DNA from 3 places in the Streptomyces roseifaciens genome. Region 2 is predicted to be linked to each of the others. Evidence: riboswitches for the same ligand, from Rfam matches in the RefSeq annotation. Region 2 holds a riboswitch; each other region holds the start of a gene.
What was found. Region 2 has a riboswitch for cyclic di-AMP ahead of AS857_RS33895 (M23 family metallopeptidase). Riboswitches for the same ligand answer to the same signal wherever they lie in the genome.
Positions count from the first base shown of each region.

Region 1: linked by a shared signal. The riboswitch ahead of AS857_RS03155 (C40 family peptidase) and the one ahead of AS857_RS33895 (M23 family metallopeptidase) in region 2 are both predicted to bind cyclic di-AMP.
Region 3: linked by a shared signal. The riboswitch ahead of AS857_RS31865 (LysM peptidoglycan-binding domain-containing protein) and the one ahead of AS857_RS33895 (M23 family metallopeptidase) in region 2 are both predicted to bind cyclic di-AMP.

Region 1 is NZ_LNBE01000002.1:298,948-302,215, forward strand. Features, by position in the region: gene AS857_RS03150 (carboxylate-amine ligase) at 1-714, opposite strand, end outside; cyclic di-AMP (ydaO/yuaA leader) riboswitch at 1,070-1,232, shown strand; gene AS857_RS03155 (C40 family peptidase) at 1,237-1,710, shown strand; gene AS857_RS03160 (S1 family peptidase) at 1,860-2,930, opposite strand.
Region 2 is NZ_LNBE01000005.1:108,974-112,241, reverse strand. Features, by position in the region: gene AS857_RS33900 (aldo/keto reductase) at 1-693, opposite strand, end outside; gene AS857_RS33895 (M23 family metallopeptidase) at 731-2,017, opposite strand; cyclic di-AMP (ydaO/yuaA leader) riboswitch at 2,027-2,182, opposite strand; gene AS857_RS33890 (M16 family metallopeptidase) at 2,400-3,268, opposite strand, start outside.
Region 3 is NZ_LNBE01000004.1:3,281,348-3,284,615, forward strand. Features, by position in the region: gene eno (phosphopyruvate hydratase) at 1-453, opposite strand, end outside; gene AS857_RS31865 (LysM peptidoglycan-binding domain-containing protein) at 787-1,542, opposite strand; cyclic di-AMP (ydaO/yuaA leader) riboswitch at 1,546-1,726, opposite strand; gene AS857_RS31870 (transglycosylase family protein) at 1,987-3,060, opposite strand; gene AS857_RS31875 (cytochrome P450 family protein) at 3,225-3,268, opposite strand, start outside.

The sequences.
Region 1 (3,268 bases), on a different contig from region 2:
GCGCAGCTGGACGTCCAGGCAGCGCACCTCGATCGTGGGATAGCGGTCCGACAGCCGCGCCTGCCAGTAGAGCTGGCCCCGGTCCTCGATCGCCCCGGCCGTCAACAGCGCCTGGATGCGGGCCTCGTAGTCCGCGAGGCCGTCGAAGTAGGGGGGCGGTCCGCTGACCGGCCAGCGGCTGTAGACCACGGTCCGCCAGCTGGAGAAGCCGGTGTCGAGGCCGTTCCACAGCGGGGAGTTGCCCGCCATGGCGACCAGGACCGGCAGCCAGGGCCGCACCCGGTTGAGGACCGCGACGCCCATCTCGCGGTCGGGGATGGCGACATGGACGTGCATCCCGTGGACGAACTGCTCGTCCACGAGCTGGGCGGCACGGATCCGCATCGCCAGGTAGCGCGGATTGCCGGTGACCGGGATGGGCTCGGGGCCCGTGCACGGCGCCGTACCGCAGGCGGCGATCCGGCAGCCGGACCGCTTGGCGGCGGAGCTCACCGCATGGCGCAGCCGCAGCAGGTGCCGGCTGGCCTCGGCGAGATCGGAGCAGACCGGAGTGGCGACTTCCACCTGGGCCTGCAACAGCTCCGCCTGAATCTCCCGCTCGTTCACGACCGGTTCCAGGTCGACCGCCGCCCGGACCTCGTCGGCCAGGGGTACCGGCAGTGCGGTGGCCGGGTCGAGCAGAAGATACTCCTCCTCGATCCCTAGGGTGAGCATGCCGTAGGGCTACCCTCGCGCTCCCGAAGCGAACCGCACGGAGCCCGCCGCCACGGCTTTCTGACGCAAAGACGCCCTACTGCCGCCCTGCCGCGGCCCCCGCGACCTCGCCTTTCGCGCACCGCCGGGATGACTCGAATCAGTTCTTCAACTCTCTTTTGACAAAGGGGAATACCGGTTGCTCGTGATGCCGGGTAACACCCCGGTTCCAGGGATCGCCGTGAAGTGAAGAAGTTCACAGAAGCACCTTTCGGCTCCGAATTCCGGCGGCCCGTGATGCAGGATCGTGCATCGAACAACAAGATCCCGTCACCGAGGCGGGCGACCCGGGCGGACGCCGAGTCCTGCCGCCGTACCGGGTGCGGAGCAGAAACGAATGGATCGGCAGGAGCGGGAGACCCGAGCACGGCGGACCACGATGGCGGTGGTCCTTGGGGTGAAGCCATTTCAGGTGGCCGGGCAACTTCGACAGCCCGAACCCGACAGGTCATCTTTCGCAGGCGGATGACGAAGGGTTTTGGCATGTCTGCGTTCCCTGGCATATCCACGCTCATGTCCCGCGCCGGTGCCGCTTCGGTGGTCACCGCGGCCACCGTGACCGCGTCGATGCTCCTCCCCGGAATGTCGGCCGAGGCGAGCGCGGCCACTCCGGGCGCCACCGCCCTGAAGGTCGCGGCCTCCAAGCAGGGCTCCCCCTACCAGTACGGCGCCGCCGGTCCCAACCGGTTCGACTGCTCGGGCCTCACGCTCTACTCGTTCAAGAAGGCCGGCAAGACCCTGCCGCGCACCGCGGCCGCGCAGTACAACAAGACCCGGCACGTCTCCGCCGGCTCCCGCCAGGCGGGCGACCTGGTCTTCTTCCACTCGGGAAGCAACGTCTACCACGTCGGGATCTACGCGGGTAGCAACAAGATCTGGCACTCGCCCAAGCCGGGCGCGAAGGTCCGGCTGGAGAAGATCTGGTCCGGCAGCGTCTGGTACGGCCGGGTCAACTGACCGGGCGGTCCGGCCCGGTACGGGCCGGACGACGACGGCCGACCGGGCCGGGGCGACCCACCCCGGCCCGGATACCTCCGGGGACCCCGCGAAAGGGGCTCCCCGGAGGAGCGCGTCACTGCACGGCGTCAGGCCGGCGCCTGCCCGCCTCAGGGCAGCTGGGCCCCGTACGCCTGCAGCGCCGCCGGTACGGGCTGGAAGAACGTCTCTCCGCCGCCGGAGCAGTCGCCGCTGCCGCCCGAGGTGAGGCCGAGGGCGGTGGCACCGTCGAAGAGGGCGCCGCCGCTGTCGCCGGGTTCGGCGCAGACCGAGGTGCCGATCATGCCCTCGACCGCCCCCTCCTCGTAGTTGACGGTCACGTCGAGCGCGGTGACCTCGCCGCCGTGGACCCGGGTGGTGCTGCCGCTGCGCTGCACCTTCTCGCCGACGACGGCTTCCCCGGCCTTGCCGATGTTCTGCGTGCCGCCGTTGTAGAGGTCCACCGCGCTCGGGTGGGCGATGGTGGACGTGTAGCGGACGAGCGCGTAGTCGTGGCCGGGGAAGGACGAGCTCTCGACCACGCCGATCTGGGCGCCGCCCTGGGTCGCGGACCACGTCCGCGAGGCGTTGCCGCAGTGCCCGGCCGTGAGGAAGTACGGCTTGCCGCCCTTGGTGACGTTGAAGCCCAGCGAGCAGCGCACGCCGCTGCCCCAGATCGCGTCGCCGCCCGCGATGAGGGGACGGAACTTCCCTGCCGTTCTCTTGACCGCGACCTTGTCGCCGAGTTGTGCGACGGCCTTGTCGAGCCGGTCCTGCCGGGCGCCCGTGACCGTGCTGTCGGCGGTGACGACGACCTTGTTGGTGCGGGGGTCCACCGACCAGGCCGTGCCCGGAACGGCCGCCTCCGCCTTCAGTGTCCGCAGGGCCGAGGCGAGCTCGGCGGCCGAGTGGCGCACGGTCCTCGGTTCGGCGCCGGCGGCCCGTACCCTGGCCGCCGCATCCTGGTCGAGGACGCCGACGACGAGCCTGCCGGTCCCGGCGTCGTAGTACGAACCGGCCGAGTCCGCGCCGAGGTCGGCGGATATCCGCTGGGCCAGCTCCGCGGCCTGCGGCGAGGAGAGCTGACGGGGCGCCGGCGAGGACGCGTGCGCGGCGGGGAGCGTCAGTGCCGCGGCCGTCAGGGCGACCATCACCGCGCCGGCGCCGGCCGTACGGCGCGTGGAGATGCGGGAACGTTTCACTCGTGACCTCCTGTGGGGGAGTGCCCGGCGGCACGGTGGTGCCCGGGCGTGGAGGACGTGCGGGTGCGATGCGCGTGCGTGACGCACGTGCGCGACCCGTGTGCGTGACGCGTAGGTGATGCGCATCGGTGAGGACACGGTGCACGACAGGCCGATGAGATCGTCGCGTCCATGTCAAGAACGGGATACGGGCGAGTATCCCGATGAGGCAAGCGGAAGTTCAAGAGCGACATTCGGTCGTGCGAAGGGTGCCGGCCGCAGTCCCCCGGCGGCTCAGCGGCACCGGAAGCCGTCCCCCTGAACGGGAGTGACGGGCGTGGACGGCCGCCGGGCGGTGA
Region 2 (3,268 bases):
GGCGCTGTCCACCGTCGTGCCCGGGCGGTACTTGCCCGTGAGGAAACCCTTGGCCAGGGCGAAGTACGGGACGGCCGCCAGGCCGTGCTTCTCCGCCACCGCCGCCAGGTCGCCCTCGTAGGTGTCGCGCGACACCAGGTTGTAGTGGGGCTGGATCGCCACGTACTTCGCCAGGCCCGATGCCTCCGAGAACTCCAGCGACTCCTGCAGGCGCTCCGGCGTGATGTTCGAGGCCGCTATCTCGCGGACCTTGCCCTCCTTCACCAGCGCGTCGAGAGCGGTGATGAACTCCTCCACCGGTACCGACGGGTCGTCGTAGTGCGTGTAGTAGAGGTCGATGTAGTCGGTGCGCAGGCGGCGGAGGGATTCCTCCACGCCCGCCTTGATCACCGATGCACGCAGGCCCCGCGGCTCCGGGACGCCCGCGCCGACCTTCGTGGCGAGGACGATGTCGGCACGGTTGCCGCGCGAGGCGAACCAATTGCCGATGACGGTCTCCGACTCGCCGCCCTCGTTGCCCGGGACCCAGGCCGAGTAGACGTCGGCGGTGTCGATGAAATTGCCGCCCGCCGCCGCGTACGCGTCGAGGACGGCGAAGGATTCCGCCTCGTCCGCTGTCCACCCGAAGACATTGCCGCCGAGCGCCAACGGGTGGACGGAGAGATTGCCGATCTTCTTGTGAATGTCAGCCATGTACTCCTGCAGCGTCCCTGCGGGGGCAGGTATTCCGCTACGGCTGCAGGCCCCTGCTCCTCAGCCACCCCAGCGGGTCGATCGGGGCGCCCCCGCCCGGCCGCACCTCCAGGTGCAGGTGCGGGCCGGTCACGTTGCCCGTCGCACCGACACGGCCTATGACCTGGCCCGGCGCGACCTTCCCCGACGTGACGACCATCGACGACAGGTGGCAGAACCACAGCTCCGTACCGTCGTCGAGCCTCAGGACGATGCGGTAGCCGTACGCCCCCGCCCAGCCGGCCTGAACGATCTTGCCGCCGCCGACCGCCCTCACCGGCGTGCCGGTCGGGGCCGCGAAGTCCTCCCCCGTGTGGTTCGCGGACCACATGTTCCCTGCCTGACCGAAGCCGGCCGTCAGGGTGTACGAGGCGAGGGGGAGCTTGAACCCGCCGGAGGTGGAGTGGCGAGCCGCCGGGGCGGGAGCCTGAGGGGCCGGAGCCTGGCGGGCGGATCGCTGCTTCTTCGGCGTCTGCTGCTTCTGTACGTGTTGCTTCTGTACGTGTTGCTTCGGTGCCTGCTGCTTCGCCGTCCGTCGCTCCGACGTCTGCTGCTGCTCCGGTGCCGCCGCCCGCGCCTGCGGCGCCTCCGGTTCTGCAGCTCGCTCCCGCTCCTTCTCCGCCTCCGCCGCCTCAGCCGCCTCAGCCGTCTTCCGCTCCGCCGCCTTCTTCTGCGTCTCCGCGGCCTGCTTCACCTGGGCCGCCTGCGCCTCGGCCTCGGCCACGCCCTGCTGGTGGTCGGCCTGCTCCAGGATTCTCGCCCGGAGCACCTCACCCGCCGCCGCCGCGCTCTCCGCCATCTCCACAGCGGCCGACGCGCCTTCCTCACCGGCGAATTCGGCGGCGGCGGAATCGACCGAGCCCGCCGCGCTCCCCGCGAAGAACGAGCCCACTCCCGGCAGCTGGGCCAGGTCGGGCATGGATATGGACGCCGCCGGGCGCTCCTGGGCGTGCGCCATGCCGCCCGCGCCGACCGCCGCGATGACGCCCACGCCGAGCACCGCGCCGCTGCGGGCCATCGTGCCGCCGCGCTGCTTCACGACGCGGTGGCGGCCTCGGCCCGTGCCGAAGGCGTTGTAGACGGAGGGACGGTGGGAAGCGGGGGCGTACGGCGACTCGGGGTCGTACGCGCTGTCCGACCCGTACCGCTGCTCCGGCCGAAGCTCGGGCTCCGGCTCGTACGGCGGCACGTACGCCGGGACCAGCGGCGGATCGTACGCGGCAGGCTCATACCCGACAGGCTCATACCCAGCAGGCTCGTACGCAGCAGGCTCGTTGGATGCCACGAAGGCACTCCTTTCCTTCCTTCTCGCCTACCGGGTTAGCTGACGGGTTCGGAGCAGGAAGGTCTCCTACGGATCCCTCCGGAAAGGGGCCCGATTCACCCCAGGGACACTTGGGTCCCCGGCTCCCCTGGCTCGCGCCGTACGGGGACTCGGCGATGTCTGCCCGGGCCGCGGATGCGACGCACATCTGACGGACAGACGCTTTGACGCTAGACGCCGCCACTTTCGATCGGCAAACAGAAGCCCCATTTTGTGGCCCACGCCACAACGCAGACGTGCAACCACTCCGCTAAATCGGACATTTGGCAGGCACACGCGCCTCAGGGGCGCGCGTGCCTGCCGGTTGACGGGCCGACCGGTGCGGCCGGCCCGCCGGGGGGCCTCAGCCCGTGATCACGGTCACTTCCCCGATGCCGAGGGCCCGGACGGGCTCCTCGATCTGCGCGGCGTCACCGACGAGCACCGTCACCAGACGGTCGACCGGGAAGGCGCTCACCACGGCGGCGGTGGCCTCCACCGTGCCCGTCGCGGCGAGGCGCTCGTACAGGCGCCCCTGGAAGTCGTCCGGCAGGTGCTGCTCGACCTGGTCGGCGAGGGTGCCCGCGACGGCCGCCGCCGTCTCGTACTTCAGCGGGGCGACGCCGACGAGGTTCTGCACGGCGGAGTCGCGCTCCTCGTCCGTCAGGCCCCCGGCGGCGAGGGTGCGCAGGACGGTCCACAGGTCCTCCAGCGCGGGGCCGGTGGAGGCGGTGTCCACCGAGCCGCTGATGGCGAGCATGGCCGCCCCGGTGCCCTCCGGGGTGGACAGCAGCACCTGGCCGAAGGCCCGCACGCCGTAGGTGTAGCCCTTCTCCTCGCGCAGGACGCGGTCCAGACGGGAGGTGAGGGTGCCGCCCAGGCAGTACGTGCCGACGCTCTGGGCGGGCCAGACCTGGCCGTGCCGGTCCGCACCGATGCGGCCGATGAGGAGCTGCGTCTGGACCGCGCCGGGGCGGTCCACGATGACGACGCGGCCGGTGTCGTCCGCGGTGACCGGCTTGAGCGGGTACGGCTCGGCCGGGGAACCCGTCCAGGCGCCGAGGGAGTCCGCGAGGGCCGCGTCGAGGTCGACCCCGGTGAAGTCGCCGACGACCACGGCGGTCGTGGTGGCGGGGCGCATGTGGGCCTCGTAGAAGGCCCGCACGGAGGCGGCGTCGATGCGGGCGACGGTCTCCTCGGTGCCCTGGCGCGGGCGGGACATCCGCGAGTCGG
Region 3 (3,268 bases), on a different contig from region 2:
GTTCAGGATGTTCATCATCGGAACGGGCAGCAGGTGCGCGTTCGGGCCGCCCAGGTAGCGGAACAGCGGCAGGTCGGAGGCCTCGGAGGCGGCGTGCGCGACGGCGAGGGAGACGCCCAGGATGGCGTTGGCGCCGAGCGAGCCCTTGTTGTCGGTGGCGTCCAGGTCGAACATGGCCTGGTCGATCAGGCGCTGCTCGGTGGCGTCGTAGCCGACGAGCTCCGGGCCGATCTGCTCGATGACGGCGAGGACGGCCTTCTCGACGCCCTTGCCCAGGTAACGGTTCTTGTCACCGTCACGGAGCTCGATGGCCTCGAAGGCACCGGTGGAGGCGCCGGACGGCACGGCGGCACGGCCCGTGGAGCCGTCGTCGAGGCCGACCTCGACCTCGACCGTGGGGTTGCCTCGCGAGTCGAGGATCTCGCGAGCTACGACGACGTCGATGGACGGCACGAGGGTCTCCTTCGTGTGTGTCTGTGGTTCTGCAGCACGAGCCTAACGGGCCCCGGAGGCTCGCCTCGCCGTTGGACCGTGTTCCCGGGCCGGAAAAGCCTAAAAAACAGCACAAAAGCCCAGAACACCGTATGAACGGCGGAATTTTTCGCTGAACGGGGAAGCCGAACAGGGAAGCGAGCCGCCTGCGGCGGAGGGGGCGGGGCCCGGAAGAGGCGGATCCGGAAACGGCTGAGCCCCGCTCCGGTGCACGCTCGGGGCAGCGCATCGGAGCGGGGCGGTCCCGCCGGGAGCGGAGAAGGGCGGCCCACCGGAGTGGACCGCCCTGCCGGATCAGCTGAGGTGCAGCTTCTGGCCGACGTAGATCACGTCCGCGTCCTGGACGATGTCCTTGTTGCGGTCGTACAGCTTCTGCCAGCCGCCCTTGACGTGCTGGGCCTCGGCGATCTTGGAGAGGGTGTCGCCCTCCTTGACCTCGTACTCACCGCTGCCGACCTTGTAGGACTGCGTGGAGTGGCCCGGCGCGGTCCGCTTCGGGGCCGGGGCCTCGTCGCGCTCGACGGCCTGCGGGGCGGCCTTCTTCGGCGTGGCCTTCTTCGGCGTGGCCTGGCGCTCGCTGCGGTCCGCGTGGGACTTGCCCGAGACGGTGCCGCCGGTGCGGGAGGACTTGGTGGACTTGCCGGCCGAGCCCGAACCGGAGGGGTCGACGTTCGCCTTCGGGCCACCGGCCGTCAGGCCGCCGGCACCGGCGCAGCCCCAGGCGCCCGGGCCCTGCATGGCGAGCAGCTTCTCGGCCACGGCGATCTGGGCGCTCTTGGAGGCGTGGTCGGCGCGGTCGGCGTACTTCTGGCCACCGGCGGCGTTCCAGGAGGACTGCGAGAACTGCAGACCGCCGTAGTAGCCGTTGCCGGTGTTGATGGACCAGTTGCCACCGGACTCGCACTGGGCGACCTTGTCCCACGTCGAAACGGAGGCGGCGTTGGCGGAGGTGGCGACCATCAGCGGGGCGGCGACAGCTGCGCCGGTGACACCGGCGAGCGTGAAGATGCGGACGGCCTTGGACGGACGACGGTGCTTGCCCTTGGACATGAGTCGTTTCCTCACCGACGCCTACGAGGTGAGCTGTCGGGTTCGGGCTGTGAGTTCGCCCGGCTTCGTGTGCGAGCACACTCGGCTTCACCCCTAGCCGGTCCCGGACCCGCGGCTTTCGCCGAGGAGCCGTTTCCGGCGCCTACCTTGGTTCCCCCGCTCCTGCCTACGGCGCTTGCGCGACGACTCCCCCGATCGCCGGCAGGATTCGGCGTGGCGACCGTGGTGCCCGCGGTGGCGAGCGGTCACGACGGTAAACACAGTCGCGGCAAGGGTTCAAACCCCTCTTTCCAGCCACAGTTGCCCCTGGTTACCCAGGGGAACAACGCGTTTCCGCAGGTGAGAGACGGTTTGCCAGTTTCGGGAAGACCGCATTCCGCCATCAGGCAAAGAGACCCATGTCTCACTTTCGACTGGAACGGACATTCGCCGCGAACTGCCGGTCTATTTACCGACCTCGAGCCTCTGACCAGGACGGATCAGGTCGGGATCGGTTCCGACCGCTTTCTCATTGCGCTGATACAGAGACTGCCAACCTCCCTTGACCGCATGCTGCTCGGCGATGGCTGACAGGTTGTCACCGGGGCGCACGGTGTAGTCGGTGGGCGTGGGACTGCCGGTGCGTGCATCGCCGCCGCCCCGCGACGTACGACCCTCGTCCTCCGAACGCGACGGGTCGGCACGGTGCTTGCCCGTGCCCGTGCCGTCCTCGCCGGGCGTCCGCCCCGCGGGCGAACCGGAATCGCCGGCAGCGGGCGTGGCCGGACCGCCCGGGATCTGAGTCGGGTCGTCCGTGGGGGACGTCGAAGGCTTGCGGTGCCGGCCTTCCTGCGGCTCACCGGACTGCCCGTCGGACGGCTTGCCCGAGGCGTCGGGTGACGGCGCGTCGGACGACGGGCTGCCGGAGGGCCGGCCGGACGGCTGACCGGAGGACCGGCCCGGCGACGGCTGACCGGTCGACGGCTGCCCCGAAGGCTGCGTGGAGGGGTCGGCCGAGGGGCTCGTCGAGGACCCCGGCGACGGCTTTCCGGACGGCGAGGGAGACGTGGACGCGTCAGAAGGCTTGCCGTGCTCGGAGGGCTCGGACGGCTCGGACGGCGTGGAGTGCGAAGTGGTGCGCTCCGGGGCGCGTGAAGGCGTCGAGTCGCTCGCGGGGGCGTGTGTGCCGCCCGGGTTGACCTCCGCCGGGGTGCTGCCCGAGGTGAGGCCGGCGCTCGCCGCGCAGCTCGACCAGGGGCTGGTGCCGCCGCTCTCGAGAATCTTCTCGGCGACGGTGATCTGCTGCGCACGGCTGGCGAGGTCGGGCCGGGGGGCGTACTCCCGTCCGCCGTGGCGCTCCCAGAGGTCCTGGGTCAGCTGCAGTCCCCCGTAGGTCCCGTTGCCGGAGTTGGCGCTCCACAGGCCTCCACTCTCGCACTGGGCGACACGGTCCCAGGTGCCGGCGTCGGCTGCCGTCGCGCCGGTGGCCGCCAGCAGCGGCAGGGCGATCCCGGAGGCGGTCACCCCCGCGGCGACCACGATGGCGGGTATCTGACGGGGGCGGCGATGTCGACCGTTTCCGGGTCTCATGGGCGGTTGCCTCTCGTTCGGCGGCGAATGGTGGTTGAAGATAGCGACGGGCCACCGGAGTCACAAGCCGATGTAGCGGAGGTCACGCCGAGATCACGCCGACTGACGCGAGGTCAGGCAGGCGACTCCTCCTGGGTGGTTGTGTCCGGAATGCCCT